Regions from separate parts of the Desulfovibrio subterraneus genome, predicted to be linked through region 2. Evidence: predicted binding sites of a transcription regulator. Region 2 holds the regulator's gene; each other region holds the start of a gene.
The links. Region 2 encodes sigma-54, which starts transcription at its own class of promoters, with help from an activator protein. Its sites were predicted from a motif close to CTGGCACGGNNNNTGCTT; they were not measured.

Region 1: the regulator sigma-54 is predicted to act here: its motif matches at 3,029-3,046, upstream of HUV30_RS18510 (NifB/NifX family molybdenum-iron cluster-binding protein).
Region 3: the regulator sigma-54 is predicted to act here: its motif matches at 3,683-3,700, upstream of HUV30_RS17710 (LeuA family protein).
Region 4: the regulator sigma-54 is predicted to act here: its motif matches at 1,716-1,733, upstream of fliD (flagellar filament capping protein FliD).

The regions. Positions count from the first base shown of each region.
Region 1 covers NZ_BLVO01000013.1:57,141-64,277, reverse strand. Annotated here, with positions in the region: gene HUV30_RS07195 (tetratricopeptide repeat protein) at 1-177, opposite strand, end outside; gene HUV30_RS07190 (hydrogenase maturation nickel metallochaperone HypA/HybF) at 408-761, shown strand; gene hypB (hydrogenase nickel incorporation protein HypB) at 774-1,430, shown strand; gene HUV30_RS07180 (sigma-54 interaction domain-containing protein) at 1,480-2,844, shown strand; gene HUV30_RS18510 (NifB/NifX family molybdenum-iron cluster-binding protein) at 3,201-4,094, shown strand; gene HUV30_RS07170 (hypothetical protein) at 4,111-4,530, shown strand; gene HUV30_RS07165 (nucleotide-binding protein) at 4,521-5,435, shown strand; gene HUV30_RS07160 (ATP-binding protein) at 5,428-6,285, shown strand; gene HUV30_RS07155 (iron-sulfur cluster carrier protein MrpORP) at 6,388-7,137, shown strand, end outside.
Region 2 covers NZ_BLVO01000013.1:926,817-933,953, forward strand. Annotated here, with positions in the region: gene kdsA (3-deoxy-8-phosphooctulonate synthase) at 1-618, shown strand, start outside; gene HUV30_RS10990 (KdsC family phosphatase) at 608-1,129, shown strand; gene lptC (LPS export ABC transporter periplasmic protein LptC) at 1,131-1,742, shown strand; gene HUV30_RS11000 (LptA/OstA family protein) at 1,729-2,265, shown strand; gene lptB (LPS export ABC transporter ATP-binding protein) at 2,271-2,993, shown strand; gene rpoN (RNA polymerase factor sigma-54) at 3,229-4,653, shown strand; gene hpf (ribosome hibernation-promoting factor, HPF/YfiA family) at 4,758-5,297, shown strand; gene HUV30_RS11020 (PTS sugar transporter subunit IIA) at 5,309-5,758, shown strand; gene rapZ (RNase adapter RapZ) at 5,774-6,664, shown strand; gene HUV30_RS11030 (PTS sugar transporter subunit IIA) at 6,724-7,137, shown strand, end outside.
Region 3 covers NZ_BLVO01000016.1:778,473-785,609, forward strand. Annotated here, with positions in the region: gene nifD (nitrogenase molybdenum-iron protein alpha chain) at 1-1,549, opposite strand, end outside; gene HUV30_RS17695 (P-II family nitrogen regulator) at 1,669-2,043, opposite strand; gene HUV30_RS17700 (P-II family nitrogen regulator) at 2,043-2,390, opposite strand; gene nifH (nitrogenase iron protein) at 2,592-3,422, opposite strand; gene HUV30_RS17710 (LeuA family protein) at 3,766-4,872, shown strand; gene HUV30_RS17715 (hypothetical protein) at 4,882-5,754, shown strand; gene HUV30_RS17720 (winged helix-turn-helix domain-containing protein) at 6,016-6,495, opposite strand; gene HUV30_RS17725 (molybdopterin-binding protein) at 6,800-7,137, shown strand, end outside.
Region 4 covers NZ_BLVO01000004.1:77,767-84,903, forward strand. Annotated here, with positions in the region: gene rseP (RIP metalloprotease RseP) at 1-794, shown strand, start outside; gene tsaB (tRNA (adenosine(37)-N6)-threonylcarbamoyltransferase complex dimerization subunit type 1 TsaB) at 778-1,539, shown strand; gene fliD (flagellar filament capping protein FliD) at 1,795-3,534, shown strand; gene fliS (flagellar export chaperone FliS) at 3,544-4,323, shown strand; gene HUV30_RS00850 (hypothetical protein) at 4,384-5,046, opposite strand; gene HUV30_RS00855 (hypothetical protein) at 5,499-5,834, opposite strand; gene HUV30_RS18325 (YIP1 family protein) at 5,873-7,137, opposite strand, start outside.

The sequences.
Region 1 (7,137 bases), 870 kb from region 2:
AGACACCGTGCGCGGCGTCCCTGCCGGCACCATGTTGCTCGTCAGGGGCTGCACCTTGTAGGTACCGTCCGGCAACTCCAAGGCATACCAGTATTTTTTGGACATCACCTTGCGTTTTGTGGTGCCGGTACCTATCCAGCTGTTTCCTTTCGAGGAATACACTCCACCTTTATGCATCTTCCCGCCCGCCATCAAAATCCCCCTCGCATCATAACAGCGTTATCCAGACCAGAAACGCCTTTTAAGAATAATCCGTACCTGCTCCCCCCGGAACAGGAACCCAGCGCATCCATTCTATATCACCAGAGATGTATGTATGCAAACCCTCTTGAAAAACCGTTTGGTCACTCAATGCCACTCCTGCTAACCCACTGGACGGACGTTTCTTTTTACAGTAGGTTTCCGCCATGCATGAAATGGCAATAGCATCCAGTCTCATAGAGATAATCAAGGAAGAGCTTAACAAGCATGGTGCCACCAGGCTTGTCATGGCACGTGTATGCCATGGCAAACTGACCAACATCGTGCCTGAAGCACTGCAGTTTGCCTTTGAAGTGCAGACGCAGGAAACACCTCTTGCAGCCGCCACACTGGAAATGAAAGAAATTCCGGTTACCGTGGCGTGCGGCGGTTGCGGCAAGGAATTCGTTCCGGAGAATCCGGACCTGTTCTACATGCCCTGCCCGCATTGCGGCAGGGAATTCGCGCACGAGGTGCTGACCGGAAAGGAACTGTATCTGGACCACCTTGAAGCCGAGTAATGGAGCACGCACATGGAAATTCCCGTAGTCCGCAATATTCTTGAAGCCAACGAAAAGATGGCGGAACAGGTAAGAGAACTGTTCACCCGTCATCGTATTCTGGTGCTCAACCTCATAAGCTCCCCCGGCGCGGGCAAGACCTCGCTGCTGGAGCGCACCCTTTCCGACCTGAAGAACGAATTCACCATGGCTGTTATCGAAGGTGACTGCCAGACCAGCAACGATGCGCGCCGCGTGGCCGCAACCGGCGCCAAGGCCGTGCAGATCAATACCGACGGCGGCTGCCACCTGAACAGCAGCATGATCATGGCCGCCATCCAGAACTTCGATCTGGACGAAATCGACATCCTGTTCGTGGAAAACGTGGGCAACCTTGTCTGCCCCGTGGAATTCGACTGCGGCGAAGATTTCAAGATAGCCCTGCTCAGCGTGCCGGAAGGCGACGACAAGCCGGAAAAGTATCCCGTGCTGTTCGAAAAATCCTCCGCCATGGTGCTGAACAAGAGCGACCTGCTGCCCTATGTTGATTTTGATGTGGAACGCGCCACGCGTTTTGCCACCCACCTCAACAAGGACATGCCCGTATTCCTCACCTCCTGCCGCACCGGCGAAGGGTTGGAAGGCTGGTACAACTGGCTGCGGGAAGCCCTGAACAAGAAAAGAAATTAACGAACTGCCCCCGCACACCACGGGGGCAGACTTTTTTCACGGAGCCGCCATGTCCCTTCCCGGCAACATCCCCTGCGAAGCCATCATGCAGTCCATAGCGGACGGCGTGTTCACCGTGGACCGGGAGTGGAATGTCACCTTCTTCAACAAGGCGGCAGAGGCCATAACCGGCATACCCGCGTCCGAAGCCATCGGCCGCAAGTGCTGGGAGGTGCTGCGCTCAAGCCTGTGCGACGGACAATGCGCCCTTGAAGACTGCATTGCCCATTCCCGCAGCATTTCAGGCAAATCCATCTTCATCGTGCGCACGGACGGCACACGGGTGCCCGTCTCCATTAGCGCCTCGCCCCTGCGGGATGCTGCAGGCGAGCTTATCGGCGGTGTGGAAACCTTCCGCGACCTCACGGAAATAACCCTGCTGCGCAAGGAGATGGAGTCCGCCTTCACCTTTGAGGACATCATCGGCAAAAGCCCCGCGCTGCGCCGCATCATGACCATTCTGCCCCAGATTGCCCAGAGCGACGCCACCGTGCTCATTACCGGCGAATCCGGCACCGGCAAGGAACGCATCGCCCGCGCCCTGCACAACATTGGCCCGAGGGAAGAAGATCCTTTCGTGGCGGTCAACTGCGGCGCACTGCCTGAAACATTGCTGGAGTCGGAACTCTTCGGCTACAAGGCTGGCGCTTTTACCGATGCCAAACGGGACAAGGCAGGCCGCTTCAAGCTGGCGAAGGAAGGCACCATATTCCTCGACGAAATAGGCGACATTCCCCACTCGGTGCAGGTCAAACTGCTGCGTGTGCTGCAGGAACGCACCTACGAGCCGCTCGGTTCCGTGGCACCGGAAAAAACCAGCGCCCGCATCATAGCCGCCACCAACGCAGACCTTGAACAGCGCGTGCGCGACGAACGATTCCGGCAGGACCTCTTCTACCGGCTCAACGTGGTGCGGCTGCACCTTCCGCCGCTGCGCGAGCGCACCGGCGACATTCCCCTGCTGGCGGACTACTTCGTCCGCCGTCTGAATACGCTGAAGAGCAAGGATATTCAGGGCATTTCCGAAGATGTCATGGCCGTTCTCCTGCGCCACGATTTTCCCGGCAATATCCGCGAGCTGGAGAATATTCTTGAATACGCCTTCATTCTTGCCAGCAGCGGCTTCATTCAGCTCGACCACCTGCCCGAGTCTCTGCATCCGTCAGCCTCAAGCTCTCCGCAGACGGGGAGCGCAGTCACGGCCGGAGCCGACCTTCCCATGACCATGGAAGAGATCAAATGCCGTGCCGCGCAGGCCGCGCTCGCCCGCCACGACGGACGCCGCATGGCTGCCTGCCGCGAACTGGGCATCACCAAGGATACCCTGCGCAGCCTGCTCAAGCGATGCCCTGATACGTCCCCCCAAGACGAATAACACCTCCCCTCCCCAGACAGACAATTCCCCACAAAGCTAACAGTCCGCGCCACCGGACGAACGGCTCTCATGTAGGCGAATAATTCGCCAACCAGCCTCCATTTCGGGCTAGTAATTAGCCCGATATTCCCTTGTGCCTCCAGTGTAATTATCACAACCTATCGAGATAACGACACTTCGTTCTTTGGCATCATTCCTGCCTATAGCCGGACAGCATCAGGCAATGACCGAATGGAGCACGAAGCCCCATACGGCAATCTGCCAGACGCGGGAAGGACCATAGCCGCAGACCAGACGGAATGCGCATTCCCCCCGCACCGAACCAGCCTGACGCCAAACTCAACACAGGAAGGAACATGATCGTCTGTCTCGCCCAATACAACGACCGGCTGGCATCTCTGTTCGAATCTGCCGACACGTATGCCATCCATCAGGTTCAGGAAAACGATGCCCGTCTGCTGGGTACCGTGCCTGTTGACGGCCTTGCACGAAAAGACCGTCTGGACCTGCTCACCCGCTACAGCGTTGCCCTGCTTGTCTGCGGCGCACTGTGCGGCTGTGACCAGCGGGTACTGAGCGAAGCGGGAGTTGCCGTAAAGCCGTGGGTATGCGGATCTGCCGACGACGTGCTCACCGCACTGCGCTCGAACGCACTGCGCCCAGACGTACAGGGTTCAGACGCACAAGGTTCAGACGCGTTGGAATCGCTCACCATGCCCGGCTGCAGGAACATGCGGGGCGGAGGTGGCATGCGCCAGCAAGGCCGCTGCCGTCACGGCTCTCCGTTTCCGGTTTCAACCGGAAATGCCCCAGATCAGACATATGGTCAGACGCCCGGTCACGAGCATGACGCCTTTCTGCAAACCGATGCTACAGAACAAGGAGATATCATGAAAATCGCCATCACCGCACAGGGCACCTCACTGGAAAGCCCCCTCGATCCCCGTTTCGGCCGCGCCGCCGGTTTTCTGATCGTGGACGAGGCAAGCGGCAATACCGAATACCGCGACAACAGCCAGAACCTCAACCTGCCTCAGGGTGCCGGCATTCAAGCTGCCATGAACGTGGCTGATACCGGCGCCCGCACCCTCATCACCGGCCACGTCGGTCCCAAGGCCTTCCTGGCCCTCAACAAGGGCAACATCGCGGTCTACTACTCCGAAGCGACAACCGCGGCCGAAGCGCTTGAGGCGTTCAAACGCGGCGAACTTTCCAAAGCTGATGCTCCCGACCGTGAAGGACACTGGTAATAGCAAGGGAGGACACATGAATAAGACACAGCAAAACCGCAATGGTTACCGTGGTGGCTCTCAAGGTGGTAACCAGAGTAATTTCGGCCAGTGCCGCTGCGGCAATCGTAACGGCTTTGGCCAGACGCAAAATGAAGACCAGACACGAAATGAAAACCTGATGACACCTGAAACGGCAACTGCCGCCATGCAGGATCAAAGGCCCCGCGGCCTTGGCAACGGCCAGGGACGTTTCCGCAGAAATGCGGCCATGCAGAACGATGCGGAAATGCAATCCGCACAATGGCAGAAGGACATGGGCAGGGGCCGGCGCAGGAGACTGCGCGACGGCAGCTGTCTCAACCGCATGGCCCGGCAAATGAATCCGACACCCCACAGTTCTCTGGCCGGAGAGGACGCCACAGCCGGATCTGAACGGGAAACACCATGCACATAGCCATTGCCAGCGGCAAGGGCGGCACAGGCAAGACCACTCTTTCGGTCAACCTTGCCGCCCGACTGAACAGAACGGGGCTTCGCGTCACCCTTGCGGATTGCGACGTTGAAGAACCCAACAGCCATATATTCCTCTCGCCGGAATGGACCCGCGAAGAAGAGGCGCATGCGCCGGTACCCCGCATCAATCAGGAGCGGTGCGTCGGCGAATCCTGCCGCATATGCGTCAGGGAATGCCGCTTCAAGGCGCTGGCATGGATGGGTGAAGTCATGGAATTTCCCGAGCTGTGCCACGGCTGCGGCCTGTGCATGGAAGCCTGCCCCGCAGGAGCCATAACGGAAGGCAGCCGGGTTATGGGTGTTCTCAGCCACGGGACAACCGGAAGCGCTGACAATCCGTTGCACCTTGTTTCCGGCAAACTGCGCATAGGCGAGGCCATGTCGCCCCCCCTCATCCGCGCCCTGCTGGAAGAAATGCAGACAGCACCCTATGCCGATGGCATTGTGCTGCGCGACTGCCCCCCCGGTACGTCCTGCCCCGTCATCACCTCTCTGGAAGGAGCTGACTACACAGTACTGGTAACAGAGCCCACGCCCTTCGGCATGCACGACCTGCGCCTCGCCGTGGAAACTCTGCGCCTGCTGGGTCAGCCGTTCGGTGTGGTGGTCAACAGGGACGGCATGTCCGCCGGAATGGACAATACGGCGTTGGACGACTGGCTGCGGGATGAAGACATCTCTGTTCTGGCCCGTTTTCCCTACAGTCAGGCAGCCGCCTCGGCGTGCGCCGCAGGTTCCCTGCTCATAGACGCCCTGCCCGAAACCACAGGCATATACGATGCCCTCTGGCAAGCCATTCAGGGCAACATGCCGCGCCAACAGGCAGGAGGTGCCGGCAATGCGTGAACTTCTCGTCATCAGCGGCAAGGGAGGAACCGGCAAAACCACCATCACTGCCGCCCTTGCCGCTTCCGGACCAGCAAAGGTCATTGCGGACTGCGATGTGGATGCGGCCGACCTGCACCTTATCGCCCGACCGCACCAGACCGTGACCACGCCCTTCTACAGCGGTCAGCGGGCTGTTTTCGACAAGTCACAGTGCATTGATTGCGGCCTGTGTCAGGAAAAATGCCGCTTCAACGCCATCGCCGACGGCATACGCCACCGTCCCGAGCTGTGCGAGGGCTGCGGGCTGTGCGCCTTCATCTGCCCTGCCGGAGCCATACGCATGGAAGAACGCCTGTGCGGCGAATGGTATTGCTCCGATTCCCGCTTCGGTCCCATGGTGCACGCGGCATTGGGCATAGGCGAAGAAAACTCCGGCAAACTCGTCACCACCGTGCGGACGGAATCCAACAAGATGGCGCAGGAGCATGGCGTTGAAGTCATTCTCACCGACGGCCCCCCCGGCATCGGCTGCCCTGTTATCGCTTCCTTGACAAATACCGATCTGGCCCTTTTAGTAACCGAGCCGACCCGTTCCGCGCTGCACGATCTGAAACGGATAGCAGGGCTTACGCGCCATTTCCGCGTTCCTGCCGCCGTGGCGCTGAACAAGGCGGATATTCACAGCGGCCTTGCCGACGAGGTTCGTGCATGGTGCCACACAGAGAACATTCCCCTGCTGGCGGAGTTCGGATGGTCGGACGATTGCACAAAGGCCCAGCTGCTCGGCCAGTCCCTCGTGGAGTACCGGCCGGATGCATGGCGTCCCGTATTTGAAGACCTGTGGCAAAAGCTGCTCGACCTGCCCTGAGGCCGGACGTTTGTACATCATGTCCCCAAAGCCGTCCAAGGCGGCCATTGAACATACTGCGTGTTGCGCACACGGTGCGGACACATCAAGGAGATTTTCGAGATGAGTGAAAAAGCCTGCGGTTGCACCAGCACCGATTGTTCTTCCAGCGGCTGTTCCTCCGATTCCGGCAACCACAGCCATTCCGGCGGTTGCGGCTCCGGCTGCGGCGGCCACAAGGAACTGGCTCCCGAGCAGGATCGCATGAACCGCACCCTGCGCCGCGTAAAACACAAGATCGTGGTTATGTCCGGCAAGGGCGGCGTGGGCAAGAGCACCGTGGCAACCAACATTGCCGTGGGCCTTTCCCTTGCCGGAAAGAAGGTCGGCCTGCTGGACGTGGACGTGCACGGCCCCAGCGTGCCGCGCCTGCTGAATCTGCGCGACGCCAAGGTGCATATAGACGCCAACCATATTGAACCCGTGGCATGGAGCGACAACCTCTCCGTCATGTCGCTCGGCTTTCTGCTGCCCAACGCATACCAGCCGGTCATCTGGCGCGGTCCGGTGAAGCAGGGCTTCATCCAGCAGCTGCTTTCCGATGTCACATGGGGCGACCTTGACTACATGGTTGTCGACTGCCCTCCCGGCACCGGCGACGAACCCCTTTCCGTTCTGCAGATGCTGGGTGCGGACGCCAAGGCCGTGATCGTGACCACCCCGCAGGGCGTGGCCATTGACGACGTGCGCCGCTCCGTGACCTTTGTGGGCGAAGTGGGCAACACCGTACTCGGCATTGTCGAAAATATGAGCGGCGTGGTCTGCTCCCAGTGCGGTCATGTGGAAAACATCTTCGGCAAGGGCGGCGGTATG
Region 2 (7,137 bases):
GGGCCCGGCATTTCCAAGGGGCTTGAGTGGCTCGCCCGTATCAAGGAAGAAACAGGTCTGCCGGTCGTAACCGACATACATGAACCGGAACAGGCGGCTCCTGTTGCTGAAGTGGCTGATATTCTGCAGATTCCCGCCTTTCTCTGCCGTCAGACAAGCCTGCTTCTTGCAGCAGCGCAGACCGGCCGCATAATCAACGTAAAGAAAGGGCAGTTCGTGGCCCCATGGGACATGAAGCCCGCACTGGACAAGCTTTTCTCCACGGGCAACCGTTGTATCCTGCTGACAGAACGGGGAGCCTCGTTCGGGTATAATAATCTTGTTGTCGATTTCCGCTCCCTCCCCATCATGCAGTCGTTCGGTGTCCCCGTTGTTTTTGACGCCACCCATTCGGTTCAGCTGCCGGGCGGGCAGGGCGGTTGCTCGGGCGGAGACAGGCAGTACGTTCCCAAGCTGGCCCGCGCTGCCGTTGCCGCAGGGGTAAATGGTGTATTCCTCGAATGCCACCCCGATCCGGACAAGGCTCTTTGCGACGGCCCCAACAGCTGGCCGCTGGAAAAGCTTGCTCCGCTACTCAAAGACCTCTCCACCATATGGAACATAGATTATGCATGCTGAGCAGGTAGCCAAAGATATCAAGGTGATCGTGCTGGATTGCGACGGCGTGCTCACTGACGGCGGCCTGTACTACGATTCCGAGGGCAACGTCTCCAAAAGGTTCAATGTGCAGGATGGCCTTGGCATCAAGGTTGTGCAGAAGGCGGGCATTCCCGTGGCCGTCATTACCGGTCTGGATTCCGAGGCCGTGAAGTCCCGCATTGCCTCTCTGGGTATTGATGATTATTTTGCAGGCTTCCTCGACAAGATGGAGTGCCTTGAGATTATCCGGTCCAAATACGGCGTATCCTTTGAGCACATGGCCTACGTCGGCGACGACTGGGTAGACCTTGGCCCCATGCGTGCCGTAGGGTTGCCCGTGGCCGTGGCCAATGCGCAGCCGGAAACCAAGGATATCGCTCTACTCGTGACGCAGGCGCGTGGCGGGGAAGGGGCGGTGCGCGAGGTTATCCGTTTTATTCTCAAGGCGCAGGGCAAGCTTGAACAGGCCATGAGCCGCTGGAACGTATAGAATGCGCAAGCGCTATTTTTTGATAGGTGCGGTACTTATCGGCGTTGCCGGGGCGGTTGTCATAAATTTTGCGACCGACAAGGCGGTGAACGAAATCCGTCAGGTTGTGCAAAAGGAACAGCACGGCCCGGAAAACGTGGTGGACCTGACGCTGAAAGGCATAGAGCTTCAGCAGGGTGAGCACGGCGAAGAGCTGTGGCGCCTCAAAGCCAAGGGAGCATGGTACGATCAGAAGGAAGGCGTGGTCCAGGTTTCCGACCCCGTGATTACCTATATTCTGAAGCCGGACAAACAGGAACTGGTGGTGCGTTCCGCACGCGGAGTGGTCAATCAGCAGGCCAGAGTTGCCCGGTTGTGGGAAAATGTTGAAATTGAACGCGATGGCGGCTACATACGTACCAACCTGATTATCTACAACGGCACCAGTCACACTCTTAACATGCCCGGAGTTGCCCATTTTGACGGTCCGGATCTGTTTGGCAACGCAACCAACGTGACCTGGTATCTTAACGAAAACCTCGTTCGGGCGGAAAAGGACGTTTCAGTCGAAATGCTGGTCCGTCAACGCCTGGATGATTTAGCGGAAGGAGAAATCAAGGATGCTTCGCATTAGCCGCTGGCTTATGGCCTTTTGCCTCGTAATGCTTTTCGCCGGAGTGGTGCATACCGCGCAGGAAGGCGAAATGGTTCCCATCAAGGTTACCTCCGACAAGCTATCTTATGATGCAACAGGGCAGAAAGTTACTTTTGAGGGGAATGTGCATGTGACACACCCCGATGCCCAGCTCTGGTCCAAGAAAATTGTCATTCTGCTTACGGCAGACGACGCCAAGGCAAAAACAAAGAGTGAAGATGATTCCGCCATGGACCCCGGCCAGATCGACAAGATCATCGCCGAGGGCGATGTGCGCGTGAAAATGACCGACGGCAAGACCGGCAACTGCCAGAAAGCCACATATAATCTTGGCACCGGCATTCTGGTCATGGAAGGTTCTCCGGTTCTCACGGACGGCCCCAACAGCATTCAGGGTGATATCATCAATTTCTACGTGAAGGAAAACAAGAGCGAAGTGATCGGCTCTTCCGCTCTTCCCGTAGAGGCTCTTTTCTCCGCTCCCAAGCGCACCAAGAAGTAGGCAGCATGTCGTTTCTTGAAGCAGAGACACTGCATAAGGTGTATGGAAAACGAGAGGTAGTGCGCGGCATTTCCCTGAGTATGAAGCAGGGGGAAGTGGTGGGACTTCTCGGGCCCAACGGTGCCGGCAAGACCACAACCTTCTACATGCTGATCGGCATGGTGAAGCCCACAAGCGGCATCGTGAAGTATGACGGCAGCGAGATCACCGACTGGCCGCTCCACGAGCGCGCCCGCGTGGGATTGAGCTACCTTCCCCAGGAAAGCTCGGTGTTCCGCAAGCTGACCGTGCGCCAGAATCTCGAACTCATTCTTGAGCACACGGACATGTCCAAGGCTCAGCAGAACAAGCGTGCCGACACCTTGCTCGAAGAATTTCGCATCACGCATATTGCCGATTCCATGGCCATGCACCTTTCCGGTGGTGAACGCCGCCGTCTCGAAATTGCCCGCGCCCTCATCCGCAAGCCCCGCTTTATCCTGCTTGATGAGCCCTTTGCCGGCATCGATCCGCTGGCAGTGGATGATATTCAGGCCATTATCCGCGGCCTGAGCGACAGGGGTATCGGCGTACTCATTTCTGACCACAACGTCAGGGAAACACTCAATATCTGCGACAGGGCGTACCTTGTCTTCGAAGGGCAGATCATCCTCAACGGAACACCGGCTCAGATTGTTAACGATCCCAAAGCGCGACGCGTCTATCTGGGAGAAGGTTTCTCTTTGTAAGGTTGATGCTTTTCTCTGGCAACTCTCTAAAAAATATCGAGAAGAGATTCTTCTATGCCGCAAAAGCCCGATTTTCGGGCTTTTCTTTGTTGCATGGTTCTTGCTTGTATGGCAAAAAGGACTCGTATATAGAAATTTTGGAATGCTTCTTGATAGGGGTGGCTTTTCATAACGCAAACCGATCTTACCTGCCGCAGGTTCCTGCGCGGGGTAACTTCTCCGGATAGCATCACGTATGGCACTTGAACTCCGTCAGCAACTAAAGCTCTCTCAGCAATTGGTCATGACTCCCCAATTGCAGCAGGCAATCAAACTGCTGCAATTGTCCCGTCTTGAACTCATGGAGACTGTTCAGCAGGAACTGCTCGAGAATCCGTTTCTTGAAGAATCCCCTGAATCGCTGGTTCCGGCAGATGCTACGGAAAAGGCTGAACTTCGATCCGAGGCTCAGGAAGGATATGACAAGGAACTGGCCTCCAATGCCGACTGGGAAGACTATCTCGGCGATTTTTCAAGCACCACCAAACAAGTTGCCTCCCGCGAAACCGAAATCCCTGAAGAAGGTTCTTCCTTCGAAGCCCGCTTATCTTCACGCCCTTCACTTGACGGCCACCTCTTCTGGCAATTGACCCTTTCCCGGGTGACCGAACGCCAGCAGGGCATCGGCGAAATCATTATCGGCAACATAGGTTCCAACGGTTATCTGCATGCTTCAGTGCAGGAAATGGCTGAAATGGCCGGTGCCGAGGTGGAAGAGGTGGAAGAGATGCTGCACAGGGTTCAGCGTTTCGACCCTGTCGGTGTGGCCGCCCGTTCTCCTCAGGAATGTCTGCTCGTTCAGATAGAGGTGCTTGGCTACGATCGTGACCCCGTGCTTGTCGAATTGGTACGTGATCATCTGGAAGATCTGGAGAAACGCCGCTATAAGCCCCTGTGCCGCAAGTTCCGGATCAATATGGATGACCTCAGGGAATATCTTGAGCTTATCCAGACGCTGGACCCCATGCCGGGTGCCAGTTTCGGCACCAGTGAACCGCATTATGTGGCTCCGGACGTGTTCGTGCACAAGTATGACGGCGAATTTGTCATCATTTTAAACGACGACGGGTTGCCCAGTCTTCAGCTGAGTGATATTATTGATACCCTTCCTCAGGTTTCCGGACCTGACAAGGACTACTTCCAGGAGAAAATGCGTTCTGCGTCCTGGCTCATAAAGAGCCTGCATCAGAGGCAGCGCACACTCTACAAGGTTATGGAGAGTATCGTAAAATATCAGCGCGGATTTTTTGAAGAGGGTGTCACGGCTTTAAAGCCTCTGATTCTCAAGGACATTGCAGACGATATCGGTATGCACGAGTCCACGGTGAGCCGAATTACCACCAGCAAGTACGTGGCAACCCCTCATGGTATTTTTGAACTCAAGTTCTTCTTTAACAGTGCCATCGGCATGGATGATGGCAGTTCTGTGGGCTCGGAGAGCGTCAAAGCGCTCATCAAGCAGCTGATCAGCGAGGAAAATTCCAAGCGTCCCCTGAGTGATGAGCGAATCGGTGAAATTCTCAAAGAAAAATTACAATTGAATATTGCCCGCAGAACCGTTGCGAAGTATCGTACAGCTATGGACATCCCCTCATCGTCCAAGCGGAAGTCCGCTTTTTAACGGAGGGGGGCTTCCTGCAACGCCATGGGCGGTCAGGATGCAAACCACAGACGCCAGAGGCATGACTGCACATGCAGTCTCCTGAACACTCCAAGGAGGCATATATGAACATCGCATTCACATTCAAGAACTTCGAGCCTTCCGACCATCTCAAGAAGTATGCCCGCCGTCGTTTTGAAAAGCTTGGCAAGTTCCTGACTGCACACGGCAAGTCCGAAATGCAGGTTGGAATGAGCGTGGATAACTACCGTCACAAGATTGATGTGACGCTGGTTGCGGACGGTCTGAATCTGTCTGCCAATGAAAAGTCCGAGGACATGTACGCCACTGTTGACCTTGTGTTCGACAAGCTTGCTTCGCAGGTGAAGAAGCATTCCGAAAAGAACAAGGACCATCGCAGAGGTGCGGAACTGGCTCTGCGCGAAGACGTGTTCAGCTATGCGGACACTGCTGCCGGCCGCGAGCGCACCATCGTCGGGACCGACCACTTCACGCCCAAGCCGATGGGAATTGACGAGGCTGCACTGCAGCTTGACTCGCTTAATTTCGAGTTCCTTGTGTTTCTGAACGCGGAAACCGAGCGCGTCAATGTCATCTACCGCCGCGAAAACGGAGACTTCGGTCTCATCGATCCTACCATCTAGGACGCTGAAAAATGAAACTGGGTGATTACCTGGATAAAGAAATGATTCTGCCCGAGCTTACCGCCAGCACCAAGGAAGAGGTGCTGGCGGAGCTCGTTGAGCGTGTTGTTGAGGTTTATCCTTCTCTGGATAGGGAACGAGTTCTGTCTGTTTTGAAAGAACGTGAAAGCCTCGGCACCACGGGCATCGGAGACGGAATTGCCATTCCTCATGGCAAGCTGGACTCTCTCGACCGCATTATCCTTGTTGCGGGCCGCAGCATAAAGGGCGTAGACTTCGAGGCTCTGGACTTCAAGCTCTGTAACATCTTTTTTCTGGTCCTTGCTCCCGAACAGGTTGCAGGTGTACATCTGCGCATTCTGGCGCAGATATCCCGTCTGTTAAAGGACAAGGAATTCAGAAGCGCCATCCTTACCGCTTCCGGTACCGAAGAACTCTGGCAGTTGCTTGGCAACGCCTGATAGAGCCTGTCAAACATGGACTCTCCTGTAGCTCCCTCATTTCCCATTCTTGTGGTCACCGGTTTATCCGGCGGTGGCAAGAGTACCGTGCTCAGAGTGTTCGAGGATCTTCGATATTACACCATCGACGGTCTTCCCGTTACGCTTGCGCTGCAGATGGTTTCCATTCTTGATGAGCGGAGCCTCGCCAAGTATCGCGGGCTGGTGCTCGGCATGGACCTGCGTCACATTGAGTTCGACAGTGGTTTTGATGCCATTCTGCAGGCCATGCGCGAAAAGGGGCTTGCCCCGGCGATCATTTTCATGGAAGCGCGGCCCGATGTCATCGTGCGGCGCTACAAGGAAACCCGCCGCCCCCATCCGCTCGAAAGCGGAGGCCTTGGGCTTGAACAGGCTATGGAGACGGAGCGCAGGTTGTTGGAGCCTGTGCGTGCAATGGCAGACCTTGTCATAGACACGTCCGACTATTCCATTCATGACATCCGGCGCATCATCCAGCAGAAATGGACCATTCTGGAAGGCAACAGGCGCAGCATGCGCGTGCATCTGCTGACCTTCGGCTTCAAGTACGGCACACCTGCCGAAGCGGACATGGTGTTTGACCTGCGCTTTCTTCCCAACCCGTATCACGAGCCTGAACTGCGCCCGCTGTCGGGTAAGGACCCGGCCATTTCGCAGTACGTGCTCGGGGCAGGCGTCGGGAAAGAGTATCTGGAAAGGCTGACCGAATTTCTGCACTTCACACTCACCCAGATGGAGGGTGAAGGGCGTTATCGCGCCACGGTCGCCATAGGATGCACGGGCGGCAGGCACAGATCGGTCGCCGCAGCCGAGGCGCTATTTGAGGCTTTGAAAAACTTTGATTTTGCTGTATCTATTGAACACCGGCATATGGAGCTGGTTTAGCTTCAAAAGATTGCACTCTTCGCAGATTTATATTTCCGCCGGTGGAGAATAGTACCCTAATGACTGAACCCATTACAGACGTTGCTCCTGTTGGCGTGGTGATAGTAACCCACGCCGATTACGGTTCCGCCTTGCTGCGTGCAGCGGAAGTCATACTTGGTTCGCAGGACGACTGCGGCACTGTCAGCGTGGACGGGACTTCAGAAGTTGCCGAAACGGTTGCCAGACTCAAAGAAACGGTCGCCCGTGTGGATAAGGGCAGGGGAGTTCTCATTCTCACCGACATGTTCGGCGGAACGCCGACCAACCTGAGCCTTTCCCTTCTCAGTGCCGGAAACGTAGAAGTGGTCACGGGCGTGAATCTGCCCATGCTGCTCAAGGTTTTCGGTTGTCGAAAAATGGATCTGCACACTCTTGCGGACGAAGCCAAAGCCTCGGGCGACAAAGGTATTGTCGTTGCGGGCGCGGTTCTT
Region 3 (7,137 bases), on a different contig from region 2:
CAATTTCCTTGTAGAAGTTGATCGCACCCTTGAATCCGGCATAGGGGCCGCCGGAGTCGTAGCTGTGCAGCTGCTTCATGGGGATACCAAGCTTCTGGATGGAGAATTTTTCCTTGATGCCGGCGCAGAAAATGTCCGGCTTCATGATTTCCACCAGCTTGTCGGCTTCGTACTGGTTGAGGTCGTCGATAACGAGGGTGCCCTTGTCCATGTCGGCGTTCATGCCGTCGTAATGCTTGAATTTGTAACCGGCTTCTTCCAGCGCCTTGAACTCGTCGGCAGACTTGCGGGGGCGATAGAGCTTTTCGTCAGCCGTTACTTCCAGTTCTTCGATGTTACGGGAGTCGGCATCCACCTTGATGTCCGGAATGACCTGACGGCCTTCGTAGTCGTCGCGGTGGCCGAATTCGTACCCGGCGGAGATGGTCTTCATGCCCATTTCAGCGAACAGCTCGCTGTAATGGTGGGCGCGGGAACCACCCACGAAGAGCATGGCGGTCTTGCCTGTGGTGCGGGTGCGCACATCGGCTGCAACGGCTTTGACCTTGGGCATTTCTTCGGCAATCACCTCTTCCACGCGGTCCATGAGCGCCTTGTCGCCGAAATACTGGGCGATCTTGCGCAGGGACTTGGCCGTGGCTTCCGCACCGATGAAGTTCACCTTGATCCACGGAATGCCGTACTTGGCCTCAAGCATGTCGGCCACGTAGTTGATGGAACGGTGACACATGACCGTGTTCAGGTCGGCATGCTGGGCCGAGGCGAACTGGTCGTAGGTGGAGTTGCCGGAGAAGGTGGCAATGTTCGTGATGCCGCACAGGGTCAGCAGGCGGTCTATTTCGAAACCGTCGCCACCGATGTTGTATTCGCCCAGCAGGTTGATCTTGTACTTGCCTTCCTTGGGCGTATCGTTCTCGCCCACAAGGTGGGTAAACACCTGGTTGTTGGCGATATGGTGACCGGCAGACTGCGAGACGCCCTTGTAGCCTTCGCAGGAGAAGGCGAAAACGTTGCAGTCGCCGAACTTGGCCTTCATCTTGCGGGCCACGGCGTGGATGTCGTCGCCGATAAGACCCACGGGACAGGTGGCGAATACTGCGATGCCCTTGGGGTGGAAGAGGTCGTAGGCTTCCTGAATGGCAGCTTCCAGCTTCTTTTCACCGCCGAAGATGATGTCCTGATCCTGCATGTCGGTAGAGAAGCAGTAGGGCATGTAGTTTTCGCCGTCAGGACCGGGTTCGGTCTGGTTGCGGCGGGTGAGCCACGAATAGAAACCGCAGCCGATGGGGCCGTGGGTTATGTTCACGATGTCGCGGGTGGGTCCCAGAATAACGCCCTTGCAGCCTGCATAGGTACAGCCGCGCATGGTGATGATACCGGGAATGGTGCGCACGTTGGCCACTATTTCCGTCGGCGTTTCATTTTCCAGAGCCTCATTGATCATGATCTGCTTGGCGCGCTTGCGGGCCACCTTGGGAGGATACTTCTTCAGAAGCTCTTCCTTGATGTCTGCGGGGCTCAGCTGCACCAGCTTTTTCGTCTTTGCCATCTCAATTCTCCTTGCGTAGGCCGTTCCTCTGTGTGGCATGGCCTGATGCAATTACAGGCCTCTTTGTCCGAGGTCGTCGGGGCGTACCCGGTGCAGCCGTCAGTGCTCAATGTCGGTCGTTACGATATGGATTTCTTGCCCTTTTCCCCGGTACGGACGCGCACTGCATCCCCCATGGGAAGAACGAATATCTTTCCGTCGCCCGGCTTGCCGGTACGGTTTGCTGCGGAGATTACTTCCACCACTTCGTCCACCTGCTCATCGGGAACCACGATGGTCAGCATGCGCTTGGGGTAGAGCTTGCCCTTTTCACCGAGCACGGCAGCGGCTTCTTCGTATCCGCTCTCCGCACCTTCAAGAACGCTCGCGCTGATGAACCCCTTGCCGCGACCCTGCGCTTCGTGCGCGAAGAAGGCGTCTATGCCCGCTTCGTTCAGGGCTGCCTTGGTGCGGTTCATCATGTTCATGCGAACGACAGCGATGACTTCCTTCATTACGCAGCCTCCTCCTTGGCCGTGTCGCACACGCCGGAGCTGATGGTGTAGACGTCGCTCACTTCGCACACGAATATCTTGCCGTCGCCGAAGGCACCCTTGGAGCCCGAGCGGGCGGCTTCCATGATGGTCTTGATGACAAAGTCCTTGTCCTCGGCCTTGATGACGCTCATGAGCATGGTCTTGGGAATTTCATCATAGGTCACTTCGCCGATCTTGATGCCGCGCTGCTTGCCGCGTCCGGCCACGGAGTACTTGGTGACGGCGGGAAAGCCGTTGTCCATGAGGGCCGCCAGAACATCATCAGCTTTTTCGGGTCGCACGATAGCTCTCACCATGATCATCATTGTCTGTTCTCCTGATTGTTATTTCACTTCGCCACAGCGCCCTGCAGTGCAGCGGTTTCGCCTGCGGCTGGGTTGCGGTTCCGCCCCGGCTCCGCAATACGGGGTATTGCGCGGCGACGGCCTGTCGCCCGTCCATTCTCCGGTTCGGGATTGCGGAAGGAGAATGGACTATGATGGTGCCCTTGCCGTTTCCGTGTCGCGCTACGCGGCTTCGAGCAGCCCGTATTCGAGCAGGAGTGCTTCCAGTTCGTCGATTTCCAGCGGGGTGGGGATGACGAACATCTTGTTTTCGTCGATGGCCTTGGCGAGGTTGCGGTATACGTCGGCCTGCACAACTTCGGGGTTCCACTCGATAACGGTCTTGCGGTTGATTTCTGCGCGCTGCACGTCGTTGTCGCGGGGGACGAAGTAGATCATCTGGGTACCCAGCCTGCGGGCCAGTTCCTGAATCATTTCCTTTTCGTTATCCACGTTACGGGAGTTGCAGATCAGGCCGCCGAGGCGCACGTTGCCCGACTGGGCGTACTTCATGATGCCCTTGCAGATGTTGTTGGCTGCGTACATGGCCATCATTTCACCGGAACAGACGATGTAGATTTCCTCTGCCTTGCCGTCGCGGATGGGCATTGCGAAGCCACCGCACACAACGTCGCCGAGAACGTCGTAGAAGGCGTAGTCCAGACCTTCGGACTCTTCATACGCGCCAAGGTTTTCCAGCATGTTGATGGAGGTGATGATACCGCGACCTGCACAGCCTACGCCCGGTTCAGGACCACCGGATTCCACGCACCACGTGTTGCCGAAGCCGGGCTTGCGGATATCGTCCAGTTCAACGTCTTCACCTTCTTCGCGCAGGGTATCGAGCACGGACTTCTGGGCGAGACCGCCGAGCAGCAGGCGGGTGGAGTCCGCCTTGGGGTCACAGCCTACAACCATAACCTTGCGACCCATCATTGCCAGACCGGCCACAGTGTTCTGTGTGGTGGTGGATTTGCCGATGCCGCCCTTTCCGTAAATGGCTACCTTTCTCATGATTTCCTCCTGGAGGTGGTTGGTAATGCTGAACCCTCTAGGGCAAGCGGTGTGCCAAGTTTTATAATTTCTCAGAACATACTTTAATGATTGGTAAATTTCACAAAAGAGGGAGGCGCGTGGTCGGGACGGGGGAGTGTGGGAAACTACACACCTACCCACCGTAAGTGTAGGAAACTACAAAAGTGCATTTTTTCATCACGGCATGTGTAGGTAGTGCTTTGCCCTGTGATGACGGTGGGTTGCGGTATCGTTCAACTTTGGCACTGATCATGCTCATATGTGTTCAGGTCCGCGGAAGTTCCTGCGGGCAGATGCACAATCTCTCTCAAGGAGAATGACCATGCTGATCGATACGACACTCAGGGAAGGGGCACAGTTGTTCGGGGCCTACTTCAAGATGGAGACAAGGGAGGCAATCCTCTCCGGCCTGCTGCGCCTTGGCGTGGATGAAGTCGAAGTCGGCTGGGTTGGTCAGGAAGGCATTGACGAGCTTGTGCGCCGCATTCGTCCACGGGCAGGCCGGACCAGGCTGAGCGTGTGGAGCCCTTGCCGTTCTGCAGACATCCGCACTGCCTCTGAACTGGGCGTGGACAGGATCAACATAGGCATACCCGTTTCGGATGCCCACATGAGCAAGCGCCTCGGGCTGGACCGCAAGGGGCTGCTGGAAAAGCTGGGGCGTATGGTCCTCAGCGCCGGGCTTGCCGGTATCCGCTATATTTCCATAGGGTTTGAAGATGTCTCGCGGGCGGACAGGGACTTTGCGCTGGATGCGGCCCTGCTTGCCCAGAGCATGGGGGCCTCGCGCATCCGTCTGGCAGATTCGCTCGGCGTGCTTTCCCCGCGTGAGATGGGCGGGCTGGTGGAATTTTTCCGCTCACAGCTGACCATTCCCGTTGCGGTGCATTGCCATAACGACTTCGGCATGGCCACGGCCAACGCCGTGAGCGCACTGCAGAGCGGAGCGGATTTTGCCGATGTGAGCGTGCTCGGCATAGGCGAGCGCTCGGGCATTGCCGCAACGGAGGAGCTGGCTGCCTATCTGGCCGTGCGCGGGGGAGCTTCAAAGTATCACGCAGAGCACCTGCGCGACCTGTGCTCCCTTGTGGCCGGAGCTGCCGGAGTGGACATTCCCCGCACCAAGGCCGTGGCCGGAGCGGATATCTTTGCCTGCGAATCAGGCCTGCATGCCCACGCACTGAGCAAATCGCCCGAACTGTTTGAACCCTACGATCCTTCCCTCATCGGAGCGAACCGCAAGCTCGCCGTGGGCGGCAAGAGTGGCAAGGCGGCCGTCTCTGTTGCGCTCGGCTCTGCCCGTTCGCATTATCCGGCAGGGCAGATCGAAGATCTGGTTACCTCTGTCAGGCGCATGTCGTGGGAACTCGGCAGGCCGCTGACGCAGGATGAATTTTCACACCTCGCGGATTCCGCGCGCAAGCACTAGGAGGTTGTCATGCACATGGTACATACCCGTTATGGTGATCTTGTCCCCCAGCGAACCACGGATGATCTGCGCAGAAAAGAACTGCTGCCCGTGGACCTGTATGAAGACGGCAGCCCGCGCGGACTGCCTCTGGAAACGCAGGTGCTCATAGACACGCCCGCAGGGGTGGTTCCGGCCGAGTTCATCTCCTTTTATCCCGACGGCAGTCTCAACCGCGTGTTCCCTCTCAACGGCAGGCTTTCCGGCTACTGGACGCAGGATGATGAGGCGCGGCTTTCCGAACCTGTGAGCCTGCAGACGCCTGTTGGCGAGCTGCATGCCCGCGTGATCAGCGTCAGTTTTTACAAAACGCAGGCCCTGCGTAGTCTGACCCTGTGGCCGGGCGAGGTGGTGAGCGTGCAGACTCCCGCGGGGCTGATCAAGACCCGCACCGGAGTGAGTTTTTATCCTGATGGTTCCATCCGTTCTCTTGAACCCGCCGCGCCTGTGGCCGTGAAAACGCCCGTCGGCGAGATTATGGCCTTTGATCCTGACGCCGTGGGTGTGAACGGCGATTGCAATTCTCTGGTGTTCAATCCCGATGGTTCGGTGCGCAGCCTGTGCACGGTGTCTTCGCGGGTTACGGCCTTCATGCCGGACGGAACACGAACCGTGTGCTGCCCGCAGTGGCGCGAGAGCTTCTGCGGCGATACCGAGCGGGAGATAACACCCATGGCCATTCTGTTTGACGGGGGCGACGTTGTGATCCGTTCCTCGGCGGAAGATGCGTCGGTGCGTTTTGACGGTGACCGTGCCGTGGTCTTTGCCGGAAGGTGGGAGGGAATGCACGTGGCCCGTTTTGCAGGCATGCCCCTGCTGCCACGCACCTCATGCAGCCATTAGCCGGTATTGCCGGATAGAATGAAAATGGGTTGCACCAACAGGTGCAACCCATTCGGACTGCAGAGTAAGTCATTTAGGGGGGAATTTTTTGGCTCCGCCGGGCAGGAACCTAACGTTCCTGCACCTCGTTTAAGCGATGACAATCTGTTTTTGGACTACAGCTCCGTCTTAACGGGAATGTGGTTTTACTGAAAACGAGGGGGTGTCGTTACCCTGTGGTTTGCGCCTGTTGGTACAAACCTTTTTTTATGTAAAAAAATCTTAGTTCTGCCCTGAGCGTGGGCTATAATCGGCAGCAGCTTGCCCGCCTGCCTGTTGCGTTGTTTCGTCCTGTCCGGCCTCATCTCCGGCCTCATCTCCGGCCTCATCATCTCCGGTCTTGTCAGGCTGGTCTGCCAGCAGTGAGGCGAAGCGATGGTCGAATTCACGCTGGGCAACGGTGTGCACGGCTGCATACGCTGCCTTGTAGCTTGCCAGACAGCGGGCACCAAAGGCGGAAAGCTGGTAGCCGGACTTGTTGCCCCCGCGCTTCACCAACACGGGCTGCCCCATCCGTTCTTCAATTTTGCGGATGCGCCCCCATGCCGTGCGGTACGACATGCCTATTTCCTTGGCCGCGCCGGCAAGGGAACCGGTGGTTTCCACCCCCTGCAGCAGCGCAAAGCTGCCCATGCCGAAGGCGTTTTCACCGTCTACTTCTATCCAGAATTTTACCCGCATCCGCAGTGTTTTTTCTGCCATCTCTTTCATCCTTTCCTGATCTTCATACACCAGAGATACCAGTAACCTGTCCACTGCTCAAGGCACATGGTCAACGGTTGTTTCCGGCTGTTTCGCAGCGTGCAAGCCCATTTCATTTCGCGTTTGTTTATTGACTTTATATGTTCATGGCGACATAAGAAAATTGGAAATGGGTGAATACTCTCTAACATCGGGGTTTCTCAGGGGCATCTTGATTGACTGTGGCTTGATGAAAAAAGAGTAATTATTCCAAGCTTGAACGCTTCCATGCTCGAGTTCACGTACCGTATCGGAGACTGCGCACATGATGAAGACCATTCCCGTTCAAGAGGCCGTTGGCACCGTCCTCTGTCACGATCTAACCCGAATTGTACCCGGCGAGTTCAAAGGCCGGGCTTTCAAGAAGGGGCATGTTATCCGCCCCGAAGACATTCCTGTCCTGCTCAACATAGGCAAGGAACATCTGTATGTGCTGGCGCTCGACAAGGGGCAGCTGCACGAGGATGAAGCCGCCTTGCGCATCGCCCACGCTGCGGCGGGGCCGGGTATCTCCTTTTCGGAGATCAGCGAAGGGCGCATCAACTTCATGGCCGAACGCGGCCTGCTTACCGTGAATGTGGAGGCGCTGCACGCCATCAATTC
Region 4 (7,137 bases), on a different contig from region 2:
GCCCCACATGGCACCGCATGTGCGTCATTGTGGCAGGCCCCATTGCCAACCTTATTCTGGCCTTCTTCATCTACTGGGGCTTGTTCTGGAACAGCGGGCAGATGTTCATGGCACCGGAAATTGGCGACGTACGCGCGGGCACACCTGCAGCGAGCGTCGGCCTTCTTGCCGGTGACTCGGTTCTGGATATCGCCGGAACCCCCATCAAGTACTGGAACGACGTTGCGGATACCATAGGCAAGAGCGGCGGGAGCGAAATCACCGTCACGGTGGACCGGCAGGGGCAGGTGCTGAGCTTTGATGTTGTGCCTGAGCGCCTTACCCGCAAGAATATTTTCGGAGAAGAGGAAGAGAGCTTCCTCATCGGTATAGCCGCTTCCGGCAAAACCATTTCGGTCCCGCTCAATGGCGGCTCTGCTGCCGTGGCCGGTCTTGAACAGACGTGGGATATGATTGTCATCACCGCGCAGGGCTTTGCCAAGATCATTCAGCGCGTCATTCCCATGGACAACGTGGGCGGTCCCATCATGATCGCCCAGATGGTCAGCCAGCAGACCGAGCACGGCGTTGCCGCAGTTCTGGCTCTGGCGGCACTCATCAGCGTCAACCTTGGCCTGCTGAACCTGCTGCCCGTTCCCGTGCTCGACGGCGGACACCTTGTCATGCTGCTCATAGAAACCGTCATCCGCAGGCCCGTGCCGCCCCGCGTCATGGACATTGCCTCGCGTATCGGCATTCTGCTGCTCATAACCCTCATGATCTGGGCCACGTTCAACGATGTACGCAGACTCTAGCCTCACCCTTATCCTGAACGGAGCAGAAGCCCGCCTGCAGATTCTCTGTGGCAACGGAAGCGAACTGCTGTTTTCGCAGGAATGGTTCACGCCGCGACACGGCATGCAGGTGCTTGTGCCAGCCCTTATGGAAGGACTTGCCCGCATGGGGCTGTCTCTGCGTCAGGTGGGCCGCATAGCCATTGTCCGCGGCCCGGGCTCTTTCACCGGACTGCGGCTCGTCCTCTCAACGGCGCTGGGCATGGCACGCCCGCTGAACATGACCATGGGCGGCATCGGGTACATGGACGCCCTTGCCGCAGACCCGCTGGCACTGGCAGGCGAAAGACCTGTCTGGACAGTCACCCATGCACGCCGGGGCATTGTACACCTGCAGGGCTTCTGCAACACCGCAGGTGCGCCCGGAACGCTCTGCCAGCCGGACTCCGCAACACTGGAAGATGCCGCAGCGCGCATTGCCGCCAGCGGCCCCTGTCCCGTACTGCTGGGAACGGGTATACGCAAGAATCTCGATTTCTTTGCCGAGGCGCTGCCACAGGCCCTCGTGCTGCCGGAACGCTTTGATCATCCGGCCCCCGAGACCCTGCTGGCGCTGGCACAGACAGTAGACTATTCAACCGACCCTGTTGATCCGCTCTATATCCGCCCCTGCGATGCGGAAGAAAATCTGGACAGCATAGCAGCCGCAAAAGGCTTGAATCCTGAAGAAGCCCGCGCCACGCTGGCAAAACTGACGACAGCGTAACAGCACACACGCCAAAAATTCTGCCCCGCTTTCAGAATAAGAGCGGGGCATTTTTTTATGCAAAGCCCACCTATTCGCCGTTCCGGCTAAAGATACCGTCACCCTGTCCGATATATATTGTGAGGCAGACAACCTTCCCCGCTTCGATCCTGAAACAGGGTGATTCCAGCCATACGCTGGCATCGGCCTTGCATCTCTCGGGTTGGAATATTTTATCTGGGAAAAAACTGCCCGAGGTATCCTATGGCTGAATTAATGTCTGGCGGCATACACTTCTCCGGTCTCGCATCCGGTAGCGATTTTGACACGATGATCACTCAGCTGAAAAAAGTTGAGTCCATCCAGGTAAATCGCATGAAGCTTTGGAAGGGCGACTGGCAAAAGCGTGTCGATGCATTTGGCACCATCAACACAGAGATTCAGAACTTTCAGAGTGTGGTCCAGAAAATGGATACCATGTCTGAATTTCTTGCAAAATCCGCTACCAGTTCCTTTGACACCGTTGCCACTGCCACCACGGATGCCAAAGCCACAGAAGGCGTATATAAGATCTCTGTCGGCCAGCTTGCCCGCAATGCCATGTGGACCTACAACTCCGGATTTGCCGACAAAACATCCAAGGTTAACACTTCTGGCACCAACCAGACATTTCAGTACACTTACAAGGGTACACAGCGGACACTCTCGGTCGGTCCCGACACCACCGTTGAAGGGTTGGTCAATATCATTAATAGCGATCCCAACAACCCTGGGGTTAAGGCGGGCCTTGTAAAGAATGGCAACGTATACAACTTGCAGATTCGCGGAATGGACTTGGGCGCGGCCAATGAAATGACCATTGATGCCGGAACCAACCTCTCCAATCTGCCGGCACCCAACGGTAGCGGGACAGATTGGAACAGGCAGACAGCGCAAAACGCTTTCTTCCGGATAAATGACTGGCCGCCTCTGAATCTTGACCAGCCTGAACTCAGCTTCATTCAATCCGAGTCGAACACAGTCTCGGAGGCTATTGAGGGATTGACTCTAACCCTCAAAGACGTTGGAACCACCCAAATTACCGTTGCAACCGACACTGAGAAGATCAAACAGAACATCCAGGATTTCGTAGACGGCATGAACGCCGTCCGCACCAAGATGATCGAGTTGACAAAGGTTAGTGCCAACAAAGAGGCCTCGGACCCGAATAAGGGAACGTCACAATTCGATGCGGAAAAGGGGTCGGTACTTACCGGTAACTACGGTGTGCAGTTACTCTCTTCCCGTCTGAAGCTGGCCGTTTCCGGAAGAGGCGACGGCTTTGACTACTATTCTGATGCAAACGGCGGAGAAGGCGATTATTACTCTACGCTGGCACACATAGGCATCCTGACCGTGGCGGACCAGAGCGACAAGGATAACGGTCTGCTCCGCATCGACATGGAGAAGCTGGACAAGGCACTTGCCAAAGACCCCACGGCCGTTGCCGAACTTTTTGCAGCAGACGGCATAGGCACATCTGATTCCCAGCACTTCTCCTACTACTCGCAGATCAAGGGAATCACCAAACCCGGTATCTATGATGTCACCTATGATGTTGACGCCACGGGCAAAATCATTAACGCCAAGATTGGCGGACAGAATGCCAGCATTGACCAGAACACGCACCAGATATCCTCTCTCACAGGCGACTCACGCGGCCTTGTCATACAGGTAAACAACCTTGTTGCGGGCAGCTACTCTGATACGGTCCGCCTCAAGCAGGGCAAAGCCGGTCAGATGGACGACATTCTCAAGGATGTTCTCAGTTCCGACGGAACGTTGAAAATTATTGAGAAGAACTATGAAGATATCATGGATGAGATCGATAAGAAGATAGAACGCGAATCTGACCGCATCATCCGGTGGGAACGCTCCATCCGGCTCAGATTTGCCCGACTCGAAGCGACGCTCACGAAATACAACGGCCAGATGGAATCCCTGAGCAAGCAGGTATCCCAGCTGACCCAGAAGTAGGAGAATTCCATGCAGAAAGCAGCCAAGGCTTACTTTCAGACACAGGTAGCGACCACCTCACAGGGTAAGCTGCTCCTGATGCTCTATGACGGCTGCATCAAGTTTCTCAATCAGTCCAAGGTCAAGATCGAGGAACGGGATTATGCCCAGAAGGGTATACTCATCTCTAAAGCCCTTGATGTTATCAATGAACTGGACAGCAGCCTGAATGCAGAAAAAGGCGGAGAACTGGCGGAGAACCTGCATAAGCTGTATTTCTACTGCTCTACCCGTCTGCTCAATGCCAACCTGAAAATGGATATCGGCTACATTGACGAGGTCATCAAGATTCTGTCTGGACTGCGCAGTGCCTATGCGCAGATCATTGATACTCCCGAGGCAGCCGCTGCAGCCGCAATGACCACTCCGGTGCAGACGGGGCAGACCAATGTGACGCATAATCCCATGGGCGGCATCCCCAAACCGGCAGCTTTTGGCGGAGCCAAGGGCCCCATGCCCAAGGCAAACGCCTTTGCCATGCAGGCACAGGCTGCCACGGCTCCTGCTCAGGAATCAGGTATACGGCCGGGCGCCCCGACAGGCGGATATGCAAAACCGGCCCAGTCCCAGCAGGCCACCCCGCCTGCTCAGGGCCAGCCGGTGCAGACCACAGCGCCTGCCGAGCCTGATGTCACCGCGCCGCAGCAGGCGCAGCCGGATTCCACGGACAGCAAGCCGCTGGACTTTTCCGGCAAACGGCTTTCAGGTGCCGCCATGTACCGGAAGATTGCAGCACACAACAATCCATAAAACAAAAAAGCGGGAGGCCCCAAAGCCTCCCGCTCTCTTTTTGCAGCATATCCGCTCAGCCTAGAAGGCCTTGTCGCCACCTGTAGCTTCCGCTTCCTTTTCAGCCCTGCGCAACGGTTCGGTCCAGGCCAGAATCGGTTTGCCCATGTCGCGCGACAGTGCCTGCATTATGGCTCCCGTAGGGTCTGAAGGCAGGCGGGTGCGGGCAGAAAAAATGATATAGTCGCGGGTCTGCTCGCTCTGCATCATGCCGGCATGCGCCATGGACCACACCAGCGCCCCTGTCACTGTGTCATACACTTCCAGCTGCATGGCCACATAGGTATCGCTGACTGAACCACCGGCCATATAATTGGTTATGTAGCCGCCTATGGCAAGGTCGGCACCCCGCTGTCTGGCAAGCGCTATGGCCCGCTGGGGCGTGTAATACTCCACATAGTCAGCAAACTCGATAACAGGAAATACCTCGTCCGCCACCCACGACTGCCACACAAGACGGGAAAGTTCCCGGCTTATGTGCTGCCCCTGCGGAATATCAACTTTGGGCATGAAGGGGAAAAACAGCGCGGTGGGTTCCACCACAGGTTCTTCTTTCGGATGCACGTATACCTGCACGGCGCCTTTGCGCACCCACTGGTCCCACACTATCTGCGAGGTGGACGTCAGGGATGATGAATAGCCATCGGGCGCAATATGAGACGCCGACTCTTTGACAGAGTCCATGAAACCGCCCTCACCCCCGTCCCCCGACCGTGCGCCGGAGCAGGCGGAGATCATGAGCATGTATATAAAAAAGGCAATGTATACGAACTGTTGCAGATACCGCATAATGACAGACCTTCTTGTTTGTTGCGTCATGGTTGCATCGCGCCGATACGTGACGTTATGCAATTTGCAAAATCAGTGCCTGCCAGCAGCCAAAAGAGTCCAAGAATTCATCAAGAATTCGTAAGACGACTCCCCGTCTGATCCGGGCAGGCAACAGGACAACAGCATTCAGGAAGGAGATACAGACAGGAACACGCTGGCGGGCCGTTAACGGCAGGCAACTGCAAATGACGCTAGCCCAGATTCTGGCAGCACGGAGCACATGCCTGGACGCTGCCTGTCGGCATAATTAGCCGTATGCACCATGGGTGATCTGAGCATGCGCCGTCCGCAAAAGAGTGAGGAAATTACTGTATACGGTCTGTAGGCGCAGGCACGCTCTGCATGGAATCGAGCAGTTGGGCGCGGGAGCGCTCAAGGGAATGGTGCAATTCAAGCCGCCGCTGGGCGGAGAGGCGATGAAATTCCATACGCTCCGTCAGGTCTATGAGCTGCCCCACCTCACTGCGGATACGCTGGATACGGGCAGTGCGATCCGGCACATCCGGATATACGCGCTCCGCAACCCCTGCCAGCTCCTGCAGCTCCACGGCAAGCACGCGAATCCCCTCAGGCGAGATTTTCTTCGAGTACCGCACCCTGTCGCGAATATCTTCCGCAATGCGTTTCAGCCATCCCAGCATGCATAGCTCCGGCTTTTATCGGTAGCCCTTATTCTCCCCTAGACCGCCGTTCCAGATCCTACACCCACAAACCAGAACACAGCAACGAGAATAAGCACAAATACGGGCAGTACCGCCAGTATAGCCTGCTTCCAGTCCGCTTCATGCGCCTGCCGCAGTCCCACAATGGCAAGAATCAGAAACCAAAGCTGTGCCCCCGCGAAGCCTGCCAGAGGCAGCACGCCCAGAAGACCGGCAGCGCTGCTGTACACCATGACACGGAATGTGGTTGCAAAGGATTTGCACCGCGAGAACACAAGACGGAGAAGCAGATGGCAGACAATGCTCATTATCATGAGCCTGCCGAAGGCATATCCGAGCAGACCGAGAGCCATACTCCCCAGAGACAGACCTTCTGCGGATACGGCAGGCAGGGCAATACCGGCCGCAGCAAGGGAGTCACCCCACAGGCTGTGGAGAAGGGACAGGGAACCGGTTTCCAGCCCCACAGAGAGAAGCGCTATAAACAGGAAGAACAGGAAAGGAGCAGCAAAGCCGCCCGCGCCCTGAATGCAGCCGAAAAAGCTGGAAGGAGAAAACAATGCCAGACCGAGTGTCTTACGCCACGCGGCAAACAGGCCGAGCTTACCTCTGTTTTCCCAGGGTATCTGCATTTCCACGGAGGAATGGCGGATGAAAGCACTTACACCGGAATGATCACCGTCGCCCATGGCGGCAATGGCGTCCCAAATGTCACCTTTGCCCCCATGATCTTCGAAATCACTGATGGTTCCGAGATGTCTGTGGGGTTTGGACGACGCGGGCGCGGCGGCAACCGGCTCATGCGCATCCTCCGGTGTCTCGGGAGCATCATCTGCCCCGGGCTCGTCATACTGCCGCATTTCAGCACCGCCGTGCGGCCTGATGACCGTATAGACGGTTTCCTCGTCGTACGCGGCGGCAGCGTCGTATTCATCGTCCTGAACGGTACGGGCGGCATAGGCAGCCTGTTCCATATCCGTACCGGCAACGTCATCTTCTGCGTCATCACCTGCAGGCGCATCATGCAGCACAGAGCCATCGCGCGCGTCAGAATCAGCAGCAGGGTCAGCATCAGAATCCATACCAGAGGCATCTGCGTCAATATAGGATTCTGCAGTCGGAGATACGGGCGATACGGCGGAACGACGCACCACATATTCCACTTCTGCAGCGGCAGCATGCGCATCTGGCCCTTCATGAGCATAATCCGTTTCAGGCTGCGCATCAGGGGCAACTTCCGGAGCAGTTTCACGCTCGCCATACGCAGAAGCAACGTCTTCCG